DNA from 3 places in the Arthrobacter ginsengisoli genome. Region 3 is predicted to be linked to each of the others. Evidence: riboswitches for the same ligand, from Rfam matches in the RefSeq annotation. Region 3 holds a riboswitch; each other region holds the start of a gene.

The links. Region 3 has a riboswitch for S-adenosylmethionine ahead of J2X01_RS13680 (ABC transporter substrate-binding protein). Riboswitches for the same ligand answer to the same signal wherever they lie in the genome.
Region 1: linked by a shared signal. The riboswitch ahead of J2X01_RS03215 (bifunctional o-acetylhomoserine/o-acetylserine sulfhydrylase) and the one ahead of J2X01_RS13680 (ABC transporter substrate-binding protein) in region 3 are both predicted to bind S-adenosylmethionine.
Region 2: linked by a shared signal. The riboswitch ahead of J2X01_RS11505 (aminotransferase class V-fold PLP-dependent enzyme) and the one ahead of J2X01_RS13680 (ABC transporter substrate-binding protein) in region 3 are both predicted to bind S-adenosylmethionine.

Annotation. Positions count from the first base shown of each region.
Region 1 is NZ_JAVDVQ010000002.1:248,197-252,002, forward strand. It holds gene J2X01_RS03200 (histidine phosphatase family protein) at 1-508, opposite strand, end outside; gene J2X01_RS03205 (CPBP family intramembrane glutamic endopeptidase) at 550-1,323, shown strand; gene J2X01_RS03210 (VOC family protein) at 1,436-2,074, opposite strand; SAM riboswitch class IV at 2,274-2,389, shown strand; gene J2X01_RS03215 (bifunctional o-acetylhomoserine/o-acetylserine sulfhydrylase) at 2,454-3,770, shown strand.
Region 2 is NZ_JAVDVQ010000008.1:141,907-145,712, reverse strand. It holds gene J2X01_RS11510 (class I SAM-dependent methyltransferase) at 1-497, opposite strand, end outside; gene J2X01_RS11505 (aminotransferase class V-fold PLP-dependent enzyme) at 593-2,014, opposite strand; SAM riboswitch class IV at 2,049-2,162, opposite strand; gene hisN (histidinol-phosphatase) at 2,254-3,066, opposite strand; gene rsgA (ribosome small subunit-dependent GTPase A) at 3,170-3,806, opposite strand, start outside.
Region 3 is NZ_JAVDVQ010000011.1:60,642-64,447, reverse strand. It holds gene J2X01_RS13685 (ABC transporter permease) at 1-281, opposite strand, end outside; gene J2X01_RS13680 (ABC transporter substrate-binding protein) at 288-1,949, opposite strand; SAM riboswitch class I at 2,045-2,133, opposite strand; gene J2X01_RS13675 (N-acetylglucosamine-6-phosphate deacetylase) at 2,295-3,560, opposite strand; gene J2X01_RS13670 (DUF1206 domain-containing protein) at 3,560-3,806, opposite strand, start outside.

The sequences.
Region 1 (3,806 bases), on a different contig from region 3:
AGCGCATGCAGAACAGCCGCATGGTCAGCCCGTGGGTGACAAACAACGCGTTGGGGGCGTAGTCGGGTCTCGACCAGTGCCGGTGCAGGGTCTCCATGAACGAGGAGATCCGGTCATAGACGTCGGAGCCGGACTCGCCTTCCCGGAAGCGGTAGAAGAAGTGGCCGTAAGCGTTGCGTAGTTCCTTCTGGTCCTCGATCTCGCCGGCGATCTGGAAGTTGGCCCAGTCCTGCTCCCGCAGCCGCGGTTCCTCGATCACGCGCTCGACCAGCGGGCCGAGGTTGAGCGCCTCCAGGGTCTGGTAGGCACGCAGGTAGGGGGAAACATACACGCAGACCTGCCGGCCGTCCAGCAGCCGGCGGACCTGCTCGCCGGCGGCCCGGGCCTGTTCCAGGCCGAGTTCGGTCAACGGGATCCGGTAATCAGGTACCCGGTTGTAGATCGAAGTGTCGGCGTTGGCGGCGGACTGGCCGTGCCGGATCATGATGATTTTCCCGGGCGCACTCATAAACCCCAAGCATAAGCGGCAACTCCGGGCAAGATAGGAACATGCTCGTTCCCGCCCGCCGCCGCCTGAAGCTGGAAGTCTGGATTGTCCTGGGCCTGTCCCTGGGGCAGTCCGCTGTGTACTCGGTCGTCCAGCTGCTGGACAAGATGACCCGGGCGCCGCTGGCGGAGGGCACGTCCACGCTGAACCGGTCGCAAAGCCCCCGGGAATACTTTGATCTCACCTACCAGCTGCTGGATATCTTCTTCGCCCTCGTGCCGGTAGTCCTTGCGCTGTATTTCCTGACCGAACACCGGCCAGCCGGAGTGTCCGGCCGGCCCGTCACGGCGTTCCAGAAACTGGGGCTCAATTTTGCCCGCCCCGGCAGGGACCTGCTCCAGGGGTTCGGCCTGGCGGCGCTGATCGGAATCCCCTCGCTCGGCCTCTACGCCGCCGGCCGGACGCTCGGCATCACGACGGCGATCATCCCCAGCGCACTGGACGCGTACTGGTGGACGGTGCCGGTGCTGGTCCTCTCCGCCATCCGGCATGGGATCGTGGAGGAAGTGATTGTGGTCGGCTACCTGCTGGACCGCCTCGGTAAATTTGGCTGGAGCCTGCCGCTGGCCATCTTCACGAGTGCCATGCTGCGCGGCAGCTACCACCTCTACCAGGGCTTCGGTCCGTTCATCGGAAACGCCATCATGGGCGTCATCTTCGCGCTGGCCTACACCCGGACCCGGCGCCTGATGCCGCTGGTGATCGCCCACGCCGTGCTGGATATCGTGGCGTTCGTCGGCTTCAGCCTCTTCGGCAAGGCCATCGGCCTGGGCTGAGCCGGTGCGGCCGATGCGGCCGGCCGGCAGGCGTTAAAAAGTTTCGGCCGCCATCGGTGGGTGACGTCATTGGCACCCGCTGATGGCGGCCGAAGTGTTGGGCGGTGAATCGTCAGATGGTGACGGCTCCGGTGGTGGTCTCGAACGTGACGGAGAGGATGCCGGGGGTCCCGCGGGGAGCGAGCCAGTTCACGGCCACGTCTTCCAGCGGCTTTTCGACCGGCACACCGAGCCATTCGGTGACGCGTTCTGCGGAGCCTGCGATCGTGAGGGCAGACATCTTGACGTTGCTCTCGTAGGCCTTCGACGGGTGGAGTTCCGGATCGCCTTCCCACTTGAGCATGTACGGGACCTGGGGATCGGCGATGAGCCCAAGGATTCCGATCTGCTTCCAGACCAGTTCGCGGCCGTCGGGGAACTTGCGGTTGCCGTTGACGGCAGCGCGGCCGAGCCGCTCCTCGAACGGGGCCAGGTCGTCCACTTCGACGCACCAGCCCATCCAGCCGCCGCCGGCTTCGGACCGGGCGCGGACGGCCTGGCCGAAGGGTGCCTTGTCCGAGGCCGGGTGGTTCAGGACCTCCACGACCTCGAGGTACTTGTGGCCCGCGAGCGGGATAATCATGTTGCGGGTCCCGAATCGGGGGTGTACTCCGCCCTTCACGGCTTCGACGCCGAGGGCAGACGCAATTCGTTTGGTGGTGGCAGCGAGGCCATCTTGTTCACAGGCGTAAGAGACGTGATCCATGCGCATGCCATCATCTTGGCACTTTGTGATGCGGCTCTCAGCTTAGGGTGTCCTTACCGTGATGGGATGTCTCGTTCCACGGTTCCGACAGGGGAATTTTTCCTCGTCAACGGCGTGACCCGGCGCCGGCCCGCTCCCGGCCGTCCAACTTCATCTTCGTCACAAAGCTATTCACAGCCCTGCACCGCTTCCTAGACTGATCGCAGGTCATGAGTGCCAGCGCAGAGCCCCGGCTTGCTGGCCGGCAACCCTCGTATCGCGGTGGGGTGCCCCGGGTGAAGACCTGGCCTTCCGGCGCCCGCCGGAGGGCAAGCGCGGCGCCAGTGCCGACCCGGGCCAAGCAGCTCCGGGTGTGCCTGTGCCCAGTCCCGTCAGGAGTGTCCCGATGTCCAATGCCTGGTCCTTCGAAACCCGCCAGATCCATGCCGGCCAGGAGCCGGACAGCGCCACCGGCGCCCGCTCGCTGCCCATCTACCAGACGACGTCGTTCGTCTTCCCCAGCGCTGAAAGCGCCGCCAACCGCTTCGCCCTGGCCGAACTGGCTCCCATTTACACCCGGATCGGCAACCCCACCCAGGACGCCGTGGAACAGCGGGTGGCCAGCCTGGAAGGCGGACTCGCGGCACTGCTGCTGAGCTCCGGGCAGGCAGCGGAGACCTTCGCGATCCTCAACGTCGCCGAGGCCGGCGACCATGTGGTGGCCAGCCCCAGCCTCTACGGCGGTACGTACAACCTGCTGGCGCACACCCTGAAGAAGTTCGGCATCTCCGTCACGTTTGTCGCGGACCCTGACAACCTGGCGCAGTGGCGTGACGCCGTGCAGCCCAACACCAAACTGTTCTTCGGTGAAGTCGTCTCCAACCCCCGCCAGGACGTGCTGGACATCGAGGGCATCTCGGAGGTGGCGCACGAGGCCGGTGTCCCGCTGATCGTGGACAACACGCTGTCCACCCCGTACCTGATCCGGCCCATCGAGTGGGGTGCGGACATCGTCGTGCACTCCGCCACGAAGTACCTGGGCGGCCACGGCGCGGCGATCGCGGGCGTAATTGTGGACTCCGGCAACTTCGATTTCGGCAAGGACCCGGCGCGCTTCCCCGGTTTCAACACCCCCGACCCCACCTACAACGGCCTCGTCTACGCCCGCGACCTCGGCGCGGACGGTGCACTCGGCGCCAATCTCTCCTACATCCTCAAGGCCCGCGTCCAGCTGCTGCGCGACCTCGGCTCGGCGGTCTCCCCGTTCAACGCCTTCCTCATCGCCCAGGGCATCGAAACCCTGAGCCTGCGCGTCGAGCGGCACGTCGCCAACGCCACCAGGGTGGCGCAATGGCTGGAGGCCAGGGACGACGTCGAATCCGTCGCCTACGCGGGGCTGCCCTCCAGCCCCTGGTACGAGCGCGGCCGCAAGTACGGGCCCAAGGGGACCGGCGCCGTCGTTTCCTTCAACATCGCCGGAGGAGCCGAGGCCGGAAAGCGCTTCGTTGACGCGCTGGAACTGCACTCGCACGTGGCCAACATCGGCGACGTGCGCTCCCTGGTCATCCACCCGGCGTCCACCACGCACAGCCAGCTCTCCCCGGAGCAGCAGGCTGTCGCCGGCGTGAACCCCGGTCTCGTGCGGCTCTCGGTAGGCCTCGAGCACATCGACGACATCCTTGCCGATCTTGACGCCGGATTCCGCGCGGCCAAGACCGCCTGAGCATCACCGGCGCCCGGCGCTCCGGCTTTGTTGCCC
Region 2 (3,806 bases), on a different contig from region 3:
TGCACATCGCCGGCATGCATGATGCGCGACAGCCGGTGCACCCAGGGGACGGACGTGTCCAGCTGGTTCCAGATCAGCCCCAGGACACCGTGGGGGCGGAGGATCCTGGCGATCTCCGTGCTGGCCAGGAGGGGATCGCACCAGTGCCAGGCCTGGGCGACGGTGACCAGGTCGAAAGCCGCGGCGGGCAGCCCGCTCTGCTCGGCTGAGCCCTCGACGGCGGCGACGCCGGGAAGTGCCCGGCGCAGCTGTGCCAGCATGTCGGCGGACGGATCCACCGCCACCGTGTGCAGGCCGCGCTCAAGCAGCAGCGCGGTGAACTTCCCGGTTCCCGCGCCGAGATCCGCGGCGTCCTTCGCGCCGGCGGGGATCAGCCAGTCGGCTGAGTCGCCCAGGTAGCCCGGGCGGACGCGTTCGTAGTGTTCCCCGCCGTCCTGGAAGCTCTGCCCAAGTTCCCGGCGCCGCTCCTGGTACAGTTTGGGGCCGCCGCGTGCCACGTGTGATCTCCTTCGGCAGGTCCGGATGGGTACCTCTCGAATTTACCGCACGCGGCACGGTCGGTGTTTCCAAGGGTCGTGCAGCCGCCGCCCTGTCAGTCCAGCGTGCAGGGGGCGGCGCCGGCGGTGCCCGGTGTGTTGGGCGCCCAGTGCGGGTAGCTGCGGGTGTCGTTGGCCGGCACCCAACGTCCGGCATCCACCACGTAGTCCCAACCGAGGCCGGTCTGGCGCAGTTCCCGGATCCCGGCGAGCAGCCGCTCGGCGTCCTCCAGCCGGGAACCCAGGCCGAAGCTGGCCCGGAGCGAGCCGGCCGGCAGACCGAGCCGCCGGAGCAGGGGGTGCGCGCAGAAGCGGCCGTCACGCAGTCCGATGCCGTGTTCTGCCGACAGGTACGCCGCCACGAGGCCGGCGTCGTAGCCTTCGAGCGAGAAGTTGACGACGCCGATCGTCCCGGTGCCCGCGGGTGCATCGAAGGAAGCGCTGTCCGAGAAGATCTGGTGGACCCTGACGCCGTCGAGCCGGCTGAGGCCTTCGACGAGGAAGGACCGGATGGCGTTTTCGTGCGCGTGCCACTGTTCCACGTCCAGATCGGCGATCACCTGCGTGGCGCGGGCCAGCGTGGCTGCGCCGAGGACATTCGGGGAGCCGCCCTCGTGCCGGGCCGGACCGGTGGTCCAGCTGACCGCATCGACCCGGGCGTCCTGCACGGCTCCGCCGCCGGCCAGGTGCGGTGTGCCGGCGTCGAGCCAGTCGGGACGGCCGATCAGCACACCGGCGCCGAAGGGTGCGTAGAGCTTGTGCCCCGAAAAGGCGAGATAGTCGACGTCGTCCGCGGCGATGTCGATCCGCCGGTGCGGGGCAAGCTGCGCGGCGTCGACGACGATCCGGGCGCCATATTCGTGCGCCAGGGCGGCCAGTGCCCGGATCGGCAGGATCTCGCCGGTGACGTTGGAAGCCCCGGTGACGGCCAGCAGGCTGACGCCGCCATAGGCGAGTTCCTTCCGGAGCAGTTCCAGTGTGCCGGCGAGCGTGGCGGCGGCGATGACACTGCGGTGCGGCACCTGCTGCCACGGCAGCAGGTTGGCGTGGTGTTCGATGTCGAGGTAGAGCACCTCACCGGTGTGCACGCCGTCGGCTTTGGGCAGGCAGCCGGCCAGCAGGTTCAGGGAATCGGTGGTGTTCCGGGTGAAGATCACGGCATCGTCCGGGCGGCCGCCCACGAAATCGCGGACAATCGTGCGGGCGTTCTCGTACACCGAGGTGCTGATCTGCGAGGCATAGCCGGCGCCGCGGTGGACGCTCGCATAGTACGGCAGGATCTCGTTGAGATAGGCCGAGACCACGGACAGGGCCGGGGCCGAGGCGCCATAGTCCAGGTTGGCGTACCGGACGTTGCCGCCCTGAATGAGCGGTGCCTGGATCTCGGCACCGGTCACCGCGGCCAGTGGCCGGCGGGCGACGGCGAACCGGGCATCAGAACCGGCGCCGGCAGTGGCAGGAAAAGTGACAGTTGTCATGGGACCTCGCTTGAAAAGGACCCCACATACCGGGGATCCGCGCTTGCCGGGTCCATTCCGGACCGGCCAGGTCGTCACCCGGGGCACCCCACCGCGAATGGAGGGTTGCCGGCCAGCAAACCGGGGTTTCGCGCTGGCACTCGTGACCTTTTTCGAGCCTAGGACATTCCCCGTTCCGGCGGGAAGGTGCGGGCCGAATATGAAGCTGTTTGTTACGCAGCCGCCGCCGGGAGCCGTTGCTACAGCAGGTCGTCCAGACCCGGGTTGAGGCGCTTGAGGACCTCCGAGTGCAGGATGGAGTTGGTGGCGAGGGCGTTGCCGCCGAAGGGGCCGTCTTCGCCTTCGAGCGAGGTGAAGCGTCCGCCGGCCTCCGTCACGATCGGGACCAGCGCGGCCATATCGTAGAGGTTCAGTTCGGGCTCGCAGGCGATGTCGACGGCGCCTTCGGCCACCAGGCAGTAGGACCAGAAGTCGCCGTAGGCCCGCGTGCGCCAGACCTCCTCGGTGAGGCCGAGGAATTCATCGAGGTTGCCGCGCTGCTTCCATCCGCCGAGGCTGGAGTAGGACAACGAGGCGTCCGAGAGCTGGGAGACGTTGGAGACCTTCAACCGGGTGGCGGCCGCCAGCGACCGGCCCATATAGGCTCCGGCGCCCTTGGCGGCCCACCAGCGTTTGCCCAGTGCCGGGGCGCTCACGACGCCAACGACCGGCTCGCCCTCGTCGACGAGGGCGATCAGGGTGGCCCAGACGGGGACGCCGCGGACGAAGTTCTTGGTCCCGTCGATCGGGTCGATGATCCAGCGGCGCGAGCCGTGGCCGGAACTGCCAAACTCCTCCCCGAGGACGGCGTCGCGCGGCCGGGAGCGGGACAGCTGGCCGCGGATGGCTTCCTCGGCTGACTTGTCGGCGTCCGTCACCGGGGTCAGGTCCGGCTTCGTCTCGATCCGAAGGTCGAGCGCCTTGAAGCGGCTCATGGTCTGGGAATCTACGGAATCTGCCAGGACATGGGCAAGGCGCAGGTCATCGTTGTAGCTCGAAGCGGGTTGACTCATGGTTCCAAACTACCGCCAAAGCGGACGGCGGGGCGGGAGGCCACGTTGCTGCGCCGCCGGATGCTGCCCGGCGCGGCCCCGGGCAGCGCTCCGGAAGGCACGCTCAGGAGACGGTGCCGAGTTCCTTGACGTCCTGGGCTTCCATCCGCGGGTCCGTCCCGAGCAGCCGGCGCAGTGAGCCAAGCCGGGCCGGCCCGGATTCGCCGGCATGGCCGGCGGCCACCCAGGCGTCCACGCCGCAGTTGACGGCGCTGGAATCGTGCTTGCAGCCCCGCTCGCAGTCGTCGGTTCCGGGCTCGAGGTCCGGAAAGGAGTGCAGGATCCGGTCGGGGTCCACATGGGCCAGGCCGAAGGAGCGAATGCCGGGGGTGTCGATGATCCAGCTGCCCGCGGGCGCATCGTTGACCTTAAGGGCCAGCGCCGAGGAGGAGGTGTGGCGCCCGCGGCCGGTGACGGCGTTGACGCCGCCGGTGGCGCGCTCGGCGCCGGTCAGCGCATTCACCATGGTGGACTTGCCGACGCCGGAATGGCCCAGCATGACGGTGACCTTCCCGTCGAGGTAGTCGCGGAGCTGGGAGACGGCGTCCTTGTCCAGCCGGGCGGAGAGCCCGTCGTCGGAACGTGCATCGATGCCGGAGGCCTCGGAGTCCGCCGTCTTGGAGATGATCACCGGAAAGGCGAGGTGCTGGTAGTTGGCAAGGAGCTCCGCGGGATCCTTGACGTCGGCCTTGGTGACGAGC
Region 3 (3,806 bases):
CCGATGCGGGTCGCCACCGACTGCCCGGAGGCCAGGGAGTACCCCACGTCCCCACCGAGCAACTGCCCGAGCTGGTTGACGTACTGCACCAGCAGCGGCTGGTCATAGCCGTATTGGGCCTTCATGGCATCAATCGTTGCCGGGTCGGCCGCAGCGTCCGCCGACAGGAAGATCGTGACCGGATCGCTGGGCAGCAGCTGCACCGCAAGGAAGACGAGGGTGTACGCCAGCCAGATGACAAGGAGTGCCTGTCCGAGGCGCCGCGCAAAGTAGAGGCCCATGACGCTCTACTTGCCGGTCTTCCAGGCACCCTGGAAGACCGGTGCGGTGCCGGAGGTGAACTCGACGTGCGACCTCGCGTTGGCGCCGTAGACCTGGACTTCGTCCCAGAGAACGAGGGCCAGCGCTTGGTCGACAACCAGCGCGCGCTGTTCTTCGGCGACGAACTGCTTGTGCGTGGCGGTGCTGGTGGCGGCGCGTTCCGTGGCGAAGAGCTCGTTGAGCTGGTTGTCCGCAGTCAGTGTCTGCGTGTTGGTTGCCGGGCCGAAGACCGGCCCCAGACCGCCGTACGCGAATTGCCGGGTTCCGAAGAATTCCACGCTGGGGTCCTTCATGGCAGTCGCCAGGAACGCGTTGTCCGCCGCGCGGTTGACCAGCTTCACGCCGATCTCGCGCCACTGCTGCTCGATCAGTTCGAAAGCGGGCTTGATCACGACCGAGTTGTTTGATGACGTGACCGTGACCTCGAGCTTCTGGCCGTCCTTGGCCCGGATGCCGTCGGCGCCAACTGTCCAGCCGGCCTCCTCCAGCAGGCTCTTCGACTTCTCCGGGTTGTAGGCCAGGTCGGCGGAGAGATCAACGAAGTCAGGTGCTTCGCGGTTCAGGATGGAGCCGGCGATTTCGTAGCTGTCGGAGAGCACCGTGTCTTTCAGGGTTTGCCGGTCGATTCCGAGCTGCAGCGCCTGGCGAACCTTCGCGTCGGCGAGCTTGCCGCTGCCGATGCGCACGGCGGCCATGTTTGCCGTCAGGTCGATGCCTTTGGCCGGCAGGACCTGGTTGCCGCTCCCGGCAAGGGAAGTTTCATCGGCCGGCTGCAGGCCACGGACCAGGTCAACCTGGCCGGTCTGCACGGCCCCGGCACGGTGTGCCACCTCCGGCAGGTACTTCACAATGACTTTGTCCAGGTAGGCGGCTCCCTGGTTGGCGGCGCCTTCCGGAGCCCAGGCGTAGTCGGGCCGCTTCGCCAGGACGATTTCCTCATCGGCCTTCTCCGATTCGAAGGTGAAGGGACCCGATCCCGAGATCTTCGCGATGGCCGACTGGCCAGCGTTATCGAGCGTGAGGGTTTTCGGCGAAACGAGTCCGGCGGTGACGGAGGAAGTGGCGCGCAGGAAGTTGGCGTCGGGAGAGGACAGTGTTACTTCCACCTGGTCCTCGCCGATGACCTGTGAGGACTGGTACGTGGAGAAGTCAACGTTGGGCTGGATCTTGGCGCTCTCGATGCCTTTTCCCAGCGCCTCGAAGTTGGCCTGGACCGCCTTGGCGTCCAGCGGCGTTCCGTCACTGAAGCTCACTCCCGGGCGGATCGTGAAGGTGAACTTGGTCTGATCCTCGCTCGCGGTGAACTTGCTGGCGATCCAGGGGACCAGTTCGCCCTTCTTGGCATCGAAATAGGTCAGCCGGTCCAGCACGCTGTTCAGGACGTTGGCCTTTTCGTAGAAGCGCGCCGCCTGGGTCTGGAAGTTGTTGATGGGGGTGACTTCGGCGAACACGAACGTTCCGCCCTGCACCGGCGTTCCATCCTGGCTTTGCGCTGCCGGGGTACCGGCCGTGTTGGCGCCGCAGGCGCTCAGGGCCAAGGCCGCGGCTCCCATCAGCGTCAGCAAACGCAGCGGGCGGCGTTTTGCTTTTGCGTTCGTAGTGGCCGGGCGCGATTCGTTGGTATCCATCGTGGATCCTCTCGGTCATGACCGAGGAACTCCAGAATCACCGGTCCCCCCAGCCGACGCGGCGCGCCGGTTGGTGGAACGTGGGATCTTGGCAATCTCCATCGGTCCTGGCATTAGCACCGTGCCCGAAGGGTGGTTGCTACGGCGTCATCGAGCCAGGTCTCTCAGCCGATCTGGATGGTTGTTTATTCGCCCAGGAGGACTTTTGTCGTTGCCGCAACCGTTCCGGGTCGAGGCAAGATCCACTTTGCTGCAGAATCTTCGATTTCCCAACAATTGCGACACGTTCTGCAATAAACGATTCCCGGAGAGCCACATCACCGCCGCATGGCGTCATGAGCCTGGTCAGGTGGGGCGCACCAGGGGTTGCCCGCCGCGCAGGACCGCAACCAGCCCGAACTCCCGGTCCACCGCCAGGATGTCGGCGCGCAGGCCCGGCCGCAGGCTCCCGATCTCGGTTTCGAGGCCCAGGATTCCCGCCGGTATCAGGGTCGCAGCCTTAACGGCGTCTGCGGGTGCCACCCCGGCCTCGATGGTCCGGCGGACCACTTCGAGCAGCGTGGCCGTGCCGCCGGCGAGGGCACCGCTGCCCTTCAGCGTCGCCACGCCACCGTGCACCACGACGGCGGAGCGGCCGAGCTCGTAGTCGCCGTCGGGCAGGCCGGTCGCCGCCATCGAATCCGTGACCAGGATGATGTTGTCGGCGCCGACCAGCCCGAACACCATCCGGACGGTCTCGGGGTCGAGGTGGACGCCGTCGCCGATGAGTTCCACGGCAACGGTGCCCTCCGCCGCGAGGCGCAGGCACGCCGCCGCAGCTCCGGGGCTCCGGTGGTGCAGCGGCGGCATGCCGTTGAACAGGTGCGTCACTGTTGGACGCCGGCCGGGCGGCGTCCCCAACGACGCGCCGGAGCCGGCCGTGGGGGACCCGGCGGACGCGGTGACGGCCGTGCCGGCCCGCAGTGACTCCGCCGCGTCCGCCAGCGAGCCTGCGGTGGTGCGGGCGTCGGCGTCGGTGTGGCCCAGCGACGGTATGACACCGTTTCCGGTGAGCATGCTGACCAGCTCGCCGGCTCCGGGCAGTTCCGGCGCATACGTCATCGACTTGAGCGTGCCGCCGGCCGCGTGGAGCAGCCGGCGGAGCAACGCCGGATCGGGGTTCCGGAGCCACTGCGGGTTCTGCGCCCCGCAGCGGGCCCGGGACAGGAACGGGCCTTCGGAGTGGATGCCGGCGATGAGCCCCTCGTCCGCGAGCGGCCGCAGCACTCCGATTCCCCGGATCAGATCCTCCGCCGACGCCGTCACGAGGCTGGCCAGCAGCGTCGTTGTTCCGCTGCGGTGCAGGAAGCCGGCAGCGTCGCGGCACAGCCTGCTGTCGCCGGTGGGAAAGCCGCCGCCCGCGGCGCCGTGGCAGTGGAGGTCAACGAGCCCGGGAAAGATCGAGCTGCCCGGCGGAAGGTCGAGCTCCTCGGCGCCGCGGAAGCCGGCAGCGTTGAAGCCGCTCCGGGGCCCGGAGTAGGCGATCCTTCCGTCGGCCACCGCCACAACTGAATCAGCCGCAGCGTAGCCGTCCGAGATCAGGGTTCCGGCCAGGACATAGGCGTCCGGCATTACATCTTGGCGAGTTTGGCCCGCACCATCATGAAGATCCCGTAGCAGATCAGGCCGACGCCGACGGCGGCCAGCATGTAGATGCCGAACGGCTGGTCGCGGAGGGCCTTCAAACCGCCGTCGAGCCCGGTTGACTCCTCGGGGTGCACTTTGATGGTGGCGATGATGACCAGCAGCCCCACCAACAGCAGGGCGATGCCTTTGGCGGCGTAGCCAACGACGCCGAGGATGGTCACTGCCGAGCGC